3 regions of the Paenibacillus sp. FSL R7-0652 genome follow, and region 1 is predicted to be linked to each of the others. Evidence: riboswitches for the same ligand, from Rfam matches in the RefSeq annotation. Region 1 holds a riboswitch; each other region holds the start of a gene.
The links. Region 1 has a riboswitch for thiamine pyrophosphate ahead of thiM (hydroxyethylthiazole kinase). Riboswitches for the same ligand answer to the same signal wherever they lie in the genome.
Positions count from the first base shown of each region.

Region 2: linked by a shared signal. The riboswitch ahead of MKY97_RS16565 (thiamine phosphate synthase) and the one ahead of thiM (hydroxyethylthiazole kinase) in region 1 are both predicted to bind thiamine pyrophosphate.
Region 3: linked by a shared signal. The riboswitch ahead of thiC (phosphomethylpyrimidine synthase ThiC) and the one ahead of thiM (hydroxyethylthiazole kinase) in region 1 are both predicted to bind thiamine pyrophosphate.

Region 1 is NZ_CP152001.1:997,908-1,002,184, forward strand. Features, by position in the region: gene thiE (thiamine phosphate synthase) at 130-795, opposite strand; gene thiD (bifunctional hydroxymethylpyrimidine kinase/phosphomethylpyrimidine kinase) at 795-1,607, opposite strand; gene thiM (hydroxyethylthiazole kinase) at 1,604-2,416, opposite strand; TPP riboswitch at 2,622-2,724, opposite strand; gene MKY97_RS04530 (radical SAM/SPASM domain-containing protein) at 2,972-3,853, shown strand; gene MKY97_RS04535 (pectate lyase) at 4,234-4,277, shown strand, end outside.
Region 2 is NZ_CP152001.1:3,741,658-3,745,934, forward strand. Features, by position in the region: gene thiO (glycine oxidase ThiO) at 1-805, opposite strand, end outside; gene MKY97_RS16565 (thiamine phosphate synthase) at 857-1,561, opposite strand; TPP riboswitch at 1,850-1,958, opposite strand; gene MKY97_RS16570 (ABC-F family ATP-binding cassette domain-containing protein) at 1,998-3,551, opposite strand; gene MKY97_RS16575 (hypothetical protein) at 3,605-4,277, opposite strand, start outside.
Region 3 is NZ_CP152001.1:716,933-721,209, forward strand. Features, by position in the region: gene MKY97_RS03370 (IclR family transcriptional regulator) at 145-888, shown strand; TPP riboswitch at 1,124-1,237, shown strand; gene thiC (phosphomethylpyrimidine synthase ThiC) at 1,674-3,497, shown strand; gene MKY97_RS03380 (hypothetical protein) at 3,712-4,206, opposite strand; gene MKY97_RS03385 (aspartate/glutamate racemase family protein) at 4,221-4,277, opposite strand, start outside.

The sequences.
Region 1 (4,277 bases):
AGGATGAAAAATGATGCAGGAGGATGTGTAGTTTGCAGAACAAGGCAAAGGAGGAGAAGAATAAAACAAGAATGCAAAGGCTGCAGACCGAGTGGCTGCAGCCTTTGCATTCTCGGGCAGGGAGCACGGCTATGCCTGCTCCCTGCGCAGGATCGCGGCGAGCTGTGCAGCCGCTGCGTGCACATCGGCCGCTCCCGCGATGGCGGAGATGACGGCGACGCCGTCGGCTCCAGCCGCCATCACGGCGGCCGCGGTATCGGGCGTAATGCCGCCGATACCAACCACCGGAACCGCGATGCCTGCGGCGCGCAGTTCCGCCATCCCGGCGGGGCCCAGCACAGCGTGGGCATCCGCTTTGGAGCGCGTCGGGTACATTGGCCCGACGCCAAGATAGTCTGCGCCCGCCTGCACGGCAAGGCGGGCTTCAAGGGCGGAGTGGGCGGATACGCCAAGCATCCGCCCTTCGCCAATGCGGGCGCGCACCAGCGCCGCGTCCGCATCGTCCTGACCGACGTGTACACCGTCGGCCTCTACAGCCACAGCCAGCTCCACATCATCGTTCACGATGAACGGTATCCCGTGCTGGCTGCACACCTCGCGAAGCCGCAGCGCAAGCGCTGTTCGGGCTTCGCCTGTCAGGGCGCCAGTTCCCTTCTCGCGGAACTGGAACAGCGTGATGCCGCCAGCGATCGCCTGGCGCAGCACCTCCACCGGGTCACGCGTCGTATTGACGCTGCCCATCACCAAATACAACTGCAGCGCACGGCGTACCGCTTCCGTATCCCATCTACGCATCAGCATGCACCTCGCTGTCTGCGCTGGTACGCGAAGTGATTCGTCGGTCCGTGCCCGGCCCCGAATCCCAGCTCATCTTCAATGGCTGCCTGAATGAAGGCTCGCGCGGTTGTAACGGCAGCCAGAACAGAAGAACCCTTGGCCAGTTCGGCCGTAATGGCAGCAGAGAAGGTGCAGCCGGTTCCGTGCGTATGACGTGTCATTACACGCAGGTTCTCCAGGTAATGAAAGGACTGCCCGTCGTACAGAACATCCACTACCGTTCCGCTACCAGTCTCATGTCCTCCTTTGATCAGGGCATACGTTGTGCCCATCTGTACCAATTGTTTTGCAGCTTCTTCGCGTTCGTTCAGATTGGTTATGTTCATACCCGTAAGCAGTTCAGCTTCCGGGATGTTAGGTGTTGTGAGCAGGGCATGGGGCATCAGCTCCTCAACAAGTGCCTGCACCGCCTCCTGCTGGAGGAGAGGTGCACCGCCTTTAGCTACCATCACCGGATCGATCACCAGATTGGTCCAGCCGAACTGCTGCCATTTTGCCGCGACAAGACGAATAATCTCGGCACTATACAGCATGCCTGTCTTGACCGCACGCGGCTGAAAGTCTTCTCCCGTTGAATCGAGCTGCTGGGCTATGCCTTCATAACTGATGGGAAATACGCCCTGCACACCCATAGTGTTCTGTGCAGCGATCGCAGTAATCACCGTCATTCCGTATACACCAAGCTCCTGGAAGGTTTTGAGATCAGCCTGAATTCCGGCACCGCCACCGTTATCAGAACCTGCAATCGTTAATGCCTGCGTAATGTTCATCGTACACCTCCCCGAATCTGGCGAATCTGCGCGTGCTCCGAGAGTAGTTCAGGTGTCACCTGTGCTAATTGATTTAGAAATTCCATCTGGAAGCTGCCAGGACCCTGATGAGCTGTTCGAGCTGCAGCCCGTTCAGCGGAAACACCATAAAAGGCAGCTGCCTCGGTCACACTGTGCAGTAAATCATCTCCTGGTGCGGCAGCGGCAGCGAAAGCACCAATCACCGAGCTTAGAAGGCAGCCTGCGCCTGTCACTTGGGTGAGTAAAGCATGTCCGTTGCTGGTCAGAAATGTTTGATACCCGTCCGTAATAACATCGTACTGACCTGTAATGACAACAATGCAGTCCAGACGCTGTGCAGCGCGCTCCGCAATGTCAATCCGGTCACCCTCGCCAGTTCCGGCATCCACACCTTTGATATTCCACGGCATCCCAATGACATGGGCCACCTCGGCAGCATTACCGCGCAGCACAGTGAGACGAAGCTCACGAACCAGCTTCTGCACCGTATCGGTGCGATAAGCGGTTGCTCCCGCACCAACCGGATCAAGTACAACAGGTACATGATGTGCATTGGCAGACTTCCCGGCCAGCAGGATCGACTGAACAACTCTATCATCCAATGTGCCAATGTTCAGAACGACTGCTCCAGCCATACGGGCAGCATCAGCGGCTTCTTCATGAGCATAAGCCATGAACGGAGAGGCACCAAGGGCAAGCAGACCATTTGCAGTAAAAGGAGCAACCACAAGGTTGGTAATGTTATGAATCAAAGGATTGAGTGTACGTACACGTTGAAGATATGACATCGCAATTTCCTCCTTGATCTAAAATGATCTGATGATGGTGAATCATGTGACATCCATTTGCACGTTGGGAATAGAGAAGATAATCGTCCGGTTCCTTTGCGATGGAATATAAAAAAAGCCCCACCCATTTCCGGAGAAATGAGCAGGGCTTCCAGTTGTAACTATGGTGATGGTTCCCCTTAACAACTAGGGAGAATCCACTATTCATAAAGGCTGCTCACTTCCCTCCGCTGGTATAATCCAGATCAGGTTCAAAGGGTCCGAATATAACGATTCGTCTCAGCCGTAAGACTCCCCTAGTGTATTGTGCAAAATATGGAGTTATGTCCCCAGTCTATATCACATCCTGCCATAATGTAAAGAGGGCTGGCTGACTGTGAATACGTTGAAAGCTGCGCAAAAAAAGAAGATGTTTCTGAATAATTTGGTTTATCTTGATTCGTTATTCGGATTTACCTTCGTTCATTAACCCGATATAATGGAGATTGGCCCATACGGCCGTATTACGAATGAGGGCAGGACATGTGTTCCTCCCGGCAGAATGGGGACCCTGAGTTGAAAACGTTCAAGAAAGTATACATTGAAATTACGAGCATCTGTAATCTGGCATGCAGCTTTTGTCCACAAACGAAGCGTGCCAAAGGATTTATCGACCCTGAAGTCTTTAATAATATATTGGATCAGATCAAACCGCACACCAAACACATCTACCTGCACGTCAAAGGGGAACCGCTACTGCATCCCAAAATTGACGTGCTGCTGGACTCCGCCCATGCCAAAGGATTCAAAGTAAACATTACAACGAACGGTACACTGCTGCCGAAAACACAGCATAAATTGATAGGTAAACCTGCACTGAGACAGATGAATTTCTCCCTGCACAGCTTCGACGGTCATGAAGGCTCTACCGACCGTGACGGATATCTGCGTAACATTTTGACTTTTGTACGTGAAGCCGTGAAACATAATGTCATTGTCTCGTTTCGATTATGGAATCTGACACAGGACAACTTTACGAATGCACAGAGGAATCGAAACCGAGAGACGCTGGAGGTGCTGGAGCGTGAATTCAATCTGGACTTCCGGATTGAGGAAAAAGTCGTTCCAGGCAGCGGCATAAAAATCGCGCCGAATGTGTACCTGAATCAGGATCATGAATTCCAGTGGCCAAGTCTGGATGCACCTGAAGATGATGGCAGGGGCTTCTGCCATGCACTGCGCAGTCAGGCCGCTGTGCTGGTGGACGGAACCGTCGTTCCCTGCTGTCTGGATGGAGAGGGTGTTATTAACCTGGGTAACATCCATGAGAAGTCTTTCTCGGAAATTGTGGATGGAGAGCGTGCGAACAATCTGGTGTACGGTTTCTCTAAACGTGAGGCTGTAGAGGAATTATGCCGCAAGTGTGGGTACCGTCAGCGGTTCGGAGCCGGAGCCTGAGACAAGGGTTAGAATAGCAGGATGGATTACACGAGATCAGGACTGATCTGCCGAAAAAGGAATAAGATACTCCAAGACTCTACTGTCTGCAAGCAGACGATAGAGTCTTTTTTGATGAACTTGATGGTAATTAGGACGGTAAAAAACAGCATATACCAAGTTAATATCGGTACATATCATCGGAATGGAATATGATGATAAATACAGTTCGATCCGTTTTTATGCCGGGGAATGTAAATGTGATCCAGGGATTATTCCTGTAATCTTCCTTTTTATGTAGGATTAAGACAGGTTCCGGGCAGTGCTTACTGCTGCGGTTCCGTGAGACAAGCCTGCGGCTTGCAGACAAATCCATTTAAATTATAGGGAGGATGTTGATGATGAAAAAGATGTTAACGCTGTTGTTGTCCGCTGGTCTGGTAGC
Region 2 (4,277 bases), 2.7 Mb from region 1:
GGATTGCGGCTATTTCTCCTTTCACCGGACACGATGGCAGAGCTACCCCTACCTGACTCATCAGCTGCTCTCCATGTAATCCAGCAGCCACAATCACATGTTTGCAGGTTATCTCTCGCTTGGCAGCTGCCACGCCCTGCACTCCATTGTTATTTACAACGAGACGAATGTCCTGCACACCTTCCCAAATCCGCGCTCCCATCATGTGAGCTGCCCTCGCATAAGCTCTGGTCAGCGACACAGGCAGCACTTCGCTCTCCAAAGGTCTGTAATAAGCTCCGTACACATCCCGGTTCAGCCATGCCGCTTCCCGCTGCACAGTGCTTCTGTCCCACCAAAGCTGATTCTTAACTGATGAATTATTTTGTTTATCTTTGCAGCGACTCAGCTCACTATAGGAACGAAAAGGTGTGATAAAACCGGTGTGCCTAAGACCTATCTCCATTCCTGTAAGAGCGTACAGCTGCTCTTTTTGGTGATGCAGCAGTTCTCTGCTGTCGCGCGCCGCCCGTGCAATAAGAGGATGGGCAAAATCCTCACTATCTGCTGCAAGCATACCAGCGGCTGCACCTGAACTCCCACTCGCAATCTCGGACTGTTCGAGAAGCAGTACTTCCCTGCCTCTGGATGCCAGTTCAAAAGCAATCGCACAGCCGATAATTCCCCCGCCAATAATAATGGTTTCTGCTTGGAAAGCTTCTGACGGTTCAGTTGATGGTTTACATATGGAGTCAAGCTCAGGGTTATCGTATTTACTCGATGAGGGGAAAGCCTCCTCAGATTGATTCATACTTTTCTGTTCCACGTTCTCATCTCCTTAACTTCGCAGCTGTACATCTCCTTGGCTGTCGACCATTCACATTCCGGCTTCCACAGCTTGTTTGAAAAGAGCGGCAGCATAGGCTGGGCTTTCATGTTTTAAAATACTTGAAATTACAGCGGCCCCCCTGGCTCCAGATGACCGGACAGCCTGAATATGGCTTGGCTGTATACCTCCGATCGCGATAACAGGCACGCGAACACTTGAACATACCTCTGCCAATACGGCCAATCCCCTTGGTGCTGTATCCGGTTTGCTCTGACTCGCGTACACATGGCCGAAAAAAAGGTAATCTGCTCCAAACTCTTCAGCGATTCTCGCCTCCTCGGCGGAATGCACGGATATGCCTAATCTCATTCGGACATCATGCTGATGCCAGGCTGCCATCTCCACTCCTGCCTTATGCAGCATCTCCCGACTCCAATGCACACCTTGATAAAAGGGGCTGGACTCCGACGGATTCGCACCATTTATTACAATGTGAGATGCTGGAATACCGGACGCTGCCATCTGCTTGGCCCAGTTGAACCGCTGCTGCAGCGTGAGATGCTTTTCCCGGATGTGAATATAATCCACCCAAGGCCATATTTCCTTGGCTGCCCGCAGCATGGCCGCTTGTTCCCCTTTATTTGTGGATACAGCATGCAGCTCAAAAGAGCAGTGATCTTGTTCACACCTCTGTCTAAAGCTCTCTTCCAACTTCTGCGGTTGGTATTTCTTCTGCTCGGCTAATTCCTTCATCTGCTCACGTAATCTCCCTGCTTCATTCTCGCATTTTACTGTACGCAGCTTTGTTCTCCCTCCTCACATCGCTTATACGGAAACCAAAAATATTAATAAAAAATCAAAAAAGCCGCTCCCGTAGGGGAGCGGCTGCGTATAAACAAAGATTCAGTTCAATAACGAAAATGCAGTTATACCTGTTAACAGTTAAAATACCCATTAACTATTAGCCCGGTATCGAAAGCCTGCATCACCTGCAGTGTAGAGATCCTGTTCATATTTTGGAGGATCACTTACTGTCGTTTTTGCTGAAACGCGCCACTTCCCTACGCTGGTATGATCCAGATCAGGTGCAAAGGGTCCGGAATCGCATTCTTCCATCTCAGCCGCTCGTGCGGCCCCCCTAGTGTTCATATGAAGTTGTAGCCTATATTACCACAGTCGAATTTTTTTGTCATCGTGCATTTTCGGACCACTCTTCTACATTCCACGTTTTGGTAACCCAGTCTTCGTAAAAATCCGGTTCGTGCGATACAAGCAAAACGGTTCCTTTATACTCTTTCAATGCACGCTGCAGCTCAGCTTTTGCGGTGACATCCAGATGGTTCGTCGGCTCATCAAACAAAACCCAGTTGCTTTCCCGCATCAGCAGTTTACACAATCGGACTTTAGCCTGCTCTCCTCCGCTCAGCATATTAAGAGGGCGAGTGATGTGCTCATTTTTGAGACCACAGCGTGCAAGATGCCCTCGCACTTCGTTCTGTGTCAGATGTGAAAATTCATTCCAAACATGATCGATCGGTGTAATATTTTCGGCACGCACTTCCTGTTCGAAATAGGCTGTCTCCAGATAATCTCCCAGAAATGTTTTGCCGCTGATTGGCGCAATCTTACCCAGAATGGTCTTGAGCAGTGTCGATTTACCAACGCCATTACAACCAACGATAGCAATCTTTTCTCCACGTTCTATCGTCATTGTCATTTTCGGCAGCAGCGGGTATGTGTAACCAATTTCAAAATCAATACCTTCAAAAACGGTTTTACTGCTCGCCCGGGCATCCTTGAATTTGAATGTTGGTTTTGCCGCTTCATCCGGACGATCAATCCGGTCAATCTTACCAAGTTGTTTCTCCCGGCTCTTCGCCCGTCCTGAGGTCGAAGCTCTGGCCTTGTTCCGCTGAATGAAATCTTCCTGCTTTTTGATATACTCCTGCTGCTTCTCATAAGCATCAATGTGCTGTGCTTTTTGCATATCCGCCATTTCCAGGAACTTCTCATAATTGGCAGCGTAACGCGTCAATTTGGCAAACTCCAGATGGTAGATGACATTCACAACTTCATTCATAAACTCCGTATCATGGGAGATCAGCAAAAATGCATGCGGATAGTCTCTCAAATATCGTGTCAGCCATTCAATATGCTCTACATCCAGATAGTTTGTCGGCTCATCCAACAACAACGCAGTAGGCTTCTCCAGTAATAGCTTGGCAAGAAGTACCTTCGTACGCTGTCCGCCGCTAAGTGCAGCAACATCACGATCCAGCCCAATGGCATTCAATCCCAGACCATTAGCCATTTCTTCCACTTTGACATCAATCAAATAAAAATCGCCCTGTTCCAGCTGTTCCTGGATCTCGCCCATTTCTTCAAGCAGCTGCTCCAGCTTGTCCGCGTCTGCATCGGCCATCTGGTCGGTGATGGCCATCATTTCCTTTTCCAATTCCAGCAGCGGCAGAAATGCATCTTTAAGAACATCTCGAATCGTCCTACCTGGTGTTAACTTGGTGTGTTGATCCAGATATCCATAACGAACTTTCGGCGTCCACTCTACTTTACCGCTGTCTTTAAGAAGTTTTCCTGTAAGGATATTCATTAATGTTGATTTCCCGGCGCCATTAGCTCCGACTAGACCTACACGCTCTCCGGCAAGCAGACGAAAAGAAACATTTTTAAATAACGTTCGGTCTCCAAAGTTGTGACTGACGTTCTCTACTGACAATAAACTCATAAGATGAGGCTGCTCCTATCTATTTACATTACTTTAGTTCACGTTTCAAACCCCTATTCTAGCACAGATTCTGTGTTTTCTGAAAGTAATGAAAAATGGGCAGAGCAGTTATACTCAAAATACCCTCTCGCTGCTGCCTGCTTTGCAGTCGTAAATACCTCCTCCGCACGAAAACCGGGATTACATGTCGCAGGATAATGATATTTAATGCCTGTTGCGGAATCCATTCCGCCAACAACTGCTGTTCTTTTAACCAGTCTTCCTCCGCCAATTGCATAATTGTTAATTTTTTGATCTCCAGCAGCAATACCTTGGATAAAAGCCATCAAGCCAGTATCATTGATCGAATTGTACCAATCTTCCTGTGAGATCAAGGGCATCGTGAACAGATAAGATATCCCATTTTTCCTGGCGAATTCATTATGACGATTGATGACGTCTGCCAGATCATCCTGAACACGAGTCACGATCCGGCTGCGCCGCACCTGTTCAAAGACCGCTGCGTCTTGAAGGACTGTAATTGTTGAGTCTGCAGCCAGTTCCTGCTGAAATCCTTCGATCCATTTTCCCATACCGGCATCATAAGCATAAATATAACCGTCCAGTGTAAAATTAATGCTGTTTCCGTCCGAATCTGAGTATGTATAAGGTTTTTTAGCGCTCCACACATGTCTGAAAGACCTTTCTGTCTCCCCGGTCATTGCGGTCTCTTTGGCATACATATAA
Region 3 (4,277 bases), 280 kb from region 1:
AGGAGATTAAAGCCTTATAAAATGATCATAAATATATATTTTTCCCCTGCCTCGCAGCTATTTTTGGTTTACAGATGAGACCGTTTCTCATATAATTTATGTAACCAAGTTTCATGTGATGAAACATGAGGAGGGCATTATGCCATGGAAGACCGCAAGTTAACCGTCCGTGCTGTCGAACGGGCGCTGGATATATTATTATGTTTTACCACGCGGAGCGATCTTGGACTCACCGAAATTGCCAGCCAGATTGGTCTGCACAAAAGTACGGTGCATCGGTTGATGGCTACGCTGGAGGATAAGGGCTTTGTGATACGCGATGCGGCTACCGAGAAATACCGGCTAGGCATTCGCATCTGGGAATTGTCGGCGCATATGTCGCGCAGCGATGATCCAGCCATTTTGCTGCTGCCTGCGATGGAGCGGCTCCGAGATCGTCTGGGTGAAACTGTGAGTCTTTACCTTCGTGACGGCAGTGAGCGGATTCGTATTCAGGCGGTGCAGAGTGATCAGGCCATTCGGCGTGTTGCACCCGTTGGTGCGAGACTGCCGCTTTCGGTGGGGGCATCCAGCAAAGTGCTGATGGCTTTTGCCGCCGAAGAGGACCGGGAGGAACTGATGAACGGCCCGGAATGGCCGGTGTTTATCGATCCAGCAGTGTATTTGGCGCAGATGGAGGATATTCGGGTGAGCGGTTATGCCACCAGTTATGAGGAACGTGAGCCAGGAGCTGCAGCTGTGTCTGTACCGATTATGGATCGCAAGGGTAATATTGCGGCAGCACTTTCCGTGTCCGGACCGGTCAGCAGGCTCTCACAGGAAACACTGCATGAGTATGCGCCGGTATTGAAAGAAGCAGCTGCGCAAATGGGACTTATGTTGTCATAAGTGTCTGCTGATATTGGTATGTGATGCGGTATCGATATGTTTTATAGAGGGGCAAAGCGGGCTAAAGGGAGCTTTTTCAGCCACCTTCGCCTGAATGTCACACAGATGAGCCGGTCCCTCTGGAATATAAAGGTTGTATTTATATCCAGTTTAAGCTACTCTGTAATGGACGGCCCAGCGGGGCCAGATGAATGTCATCTTTTGATTTGAACGCGGCCTGGTTGCCGCAATACGTTTACGTTACTGGGGGAGTCCGAATTGTCCGGACTGAGACGGGATCGCATGAGATCCCGGACCCTTTGCACCTGATCTGGATCATACCAGCGTAGGGAAGTAATCGGCCATATGATCACATACACCATGGACGTTGTCTATGGACAAATGCTGCATTGCAGCGGTTTGTCCATGCTGCGTGCAGGGTGATGGACATAAGTCGGTTCCTTCGGAACCGGCTTTTTTATATACGGCGGCAAGCAGAGAGTCATTCGTTGTTGTGCTTTACCATCGCGGTACCTTTGGAGTTCTGGGGCAGCCGTTCAGGGCATGTTGATGATGGAAAATAACAACGGAACCATGAAATTACGCTGAACGGATCAGTATAGTAATCTCGGTTCTCGTGCTGCTGTACATAAAAATCTGTCTCTTGGATCTATCGGGCTGCTTGAGCAGGATCACTCCTGCTGTGCTTCTGTGCTTTGGATGTTTTCTGTCAGGTGTGGTCGTTGGAGCTGACGCATTAGTGAGAGAATGCACAAAAGAAGATCACAGAGGAGGAAACAGGAGACATGAGTACACATAACCAAACGGGCAAGCAGATTGGAATAGAGGAATTGGGGAACGATGGCCATCCGGTGGAAAAGAAAACCGGAGCGGCTGGCGGGGTTCAGCCCTTCCCGGGCAGCCGCAAAGTGTACATTCAGGGCTCACGACCGGACATAGCTGTACCGGAGCGTGAAATTGCCCTGCATGACACGAATACTCCCCAAGGGGTGGAGCATAATGAGCCGCTGCGTGTCTACGATACGAGCGGCCCGATGACCGATCCCGAATTCCAGATGGACATTCGGAAGGGACTGCCTGCGCTCCGAAATCACTGGATCATGGAGCGCGGTGATGTAGAAGCATACGAGGGCCGCGCCGTTAAACCGGAGGATAACGGATTGAAGCCTGGAGGACGGAGAGCTGGAGCGGAGGAATACCCAGGCTTTCGCGGACAGCCGCTGCGTGCTCTGGGTGGGCGCTGCGTTACACAGATGCACTATGCGCGGCAGGGTCTGATTACGCCAGAGATGGAATACGCAGCTATTCGTGAAGGGGTGGAGCCGGAATTTGTACGGCAGGAGCTGGCGAGCGGCCGGGCGATTCTGCCCTCCAACATCAATCACCCGGAGAGTGAGCCGATGCTGATTGGTCGTCATTTTCATGTCAAGATCAATGCCAATATCGGTAATTCTGCTGTATCTTCCTCGATCGAGGAGGAGGTGGAGAAGATGACCTGGGCTGTACGGTGGGGATCGGATACGGTGATGGATCTCTCCACTGGGAAAGACATTCATACCACCCGGGAATGGATCATTCGCAACTCTCCGGTGCCGATTGGTACGGTGCCGCTCTATCAGGCGCTGGAGAAGGTGAATGGCGAGGCGGAAGCCCTCACTTGGGAACTGTATCGGGATACGCTGATTGAACAGGCGGAGCAGGGTGTGGATTATTTTACGATTCATGCCGGCGTGCTGCTGCGTTATATTCCAATGACGGCGAAACGCATGACGGGTATTGTATCGCGTGGCGGGTCGATTATGGCGGCGTGGTGTCTGGCACATCATCAGGAGAATTTTTTGTACACTCATTTTGAAGAAATTTGCGAGATTATGAAAAGGTATGATGTGGCGTTCTCCCTCGGGGATGGACTGCGCCCAGGGAGCATCTACGATGCCAATGACGAGGCACAGATGGCGGAACTGGCAACGCTCGGGGAATTGACGCAGATCGCGTGGAAGCATGATGTTCAGGTCATGATCGAAGGGCCGGGCCATGTGCCGATGCACAAGATCAAGGAGAATGTAGATTTGCAGATGGAAATCTGCCAGGAAGCTCCTTTCTATACACTCGGGCCGCTGACTACTGACATTGCTCCGGGCTATGATCACATTACGTCTGCAATCGGGGCAGCGATGATTGGTTGGTTTGGTACGTCCATGCTCTGCTATGTTACGCCGAAGGAGCATCTCGGGCTCCCAAATAAGGATGACGTGCGCGAAGGGGTAATCGCTTATAAAATAGCTGCTCATGCCGCTGATTTGGCCAAAGGGCATCCACGTGCCCAGCGCCGGGATGATGCACTTTCGAAAGCACGTTTCGAATTCCGCTGGCGGGATCAGTTTAACCTGTCTCTGGACCCGGAACGGGCACTGTCCTACCATGACGAGACACTGCCTGCAGAAGGGGCCAAGGAGGCACATTTCTGCTCCATGTGTGGGCCGAAGTTCTGCAGCATGCGCATCACGCAGGATATCCGTGCTTTTGCCGCAGATCGCGGCTTGAAGGAAGAAGAGGCAGTCGCCGCTGGGATGCAGGCGAAGGCTGAGGAGTATCGGGCACGTTTATAGATTATGACTAATCTACTGACGTAGACCGTGACTGTTAAGGTAGGTCGTAGATGGCCAGCTGAATAGAGCATAGAATGGTTCAAACGAATAAAAGTGACCCAACAGGCTTGTCGAGCCTGAACTTGGGTCACTTTTTTATGTATCGGAGTATGAGAGCAGTGAGCAGTGATGCTGGATTGTTCACTTGAGGCAGTCAACTTCCAACATGACGTAACTAGTCATAATACCCTTTGGCATAGACAGCAGCCGTAGAGAAGCAGAGGTGTTTCATTTCGTCCTGCTGATTTTCGGGCGGCATCTCCAGAAACCACTTCTCCTGCATATCCTGCCGGGTCATCGGAACCGGACGCCACAGAATCAAGCCGATCTGATCGAACTGGAAGCTGCATCCGAGTTCAGGATCTTCCCGGTCATACGGCGATATTTCATCCAACTGTGGAATGAGAACGTCAGCTTCGGTGCCCAGAAGATCGAGTTTACCGAGCATACATTTGAATTCATCGCTCTCATAAAATTCAATAAATTGAGCTTTGCCTTGGGCATCATACTCAACTTTGGGATCAAGGCTGAACGCGTCTGTCTGCTCAACTTCGTTCTGTGTCATCCCCAGCCGGATATCACCGATGGATTGACCTGGTTCTACAGTGAGGTGCTTCATCATGTTCTCCTCTCCAAAATAGAAATGGTACATGCGTTTAGCAGTGGTCATCTAATCCCCTGCATTCAACTTCTTGGTGTAATGCCAATGTCTCGCTCCAGGCTTGCGCCTAAACCTGTAAG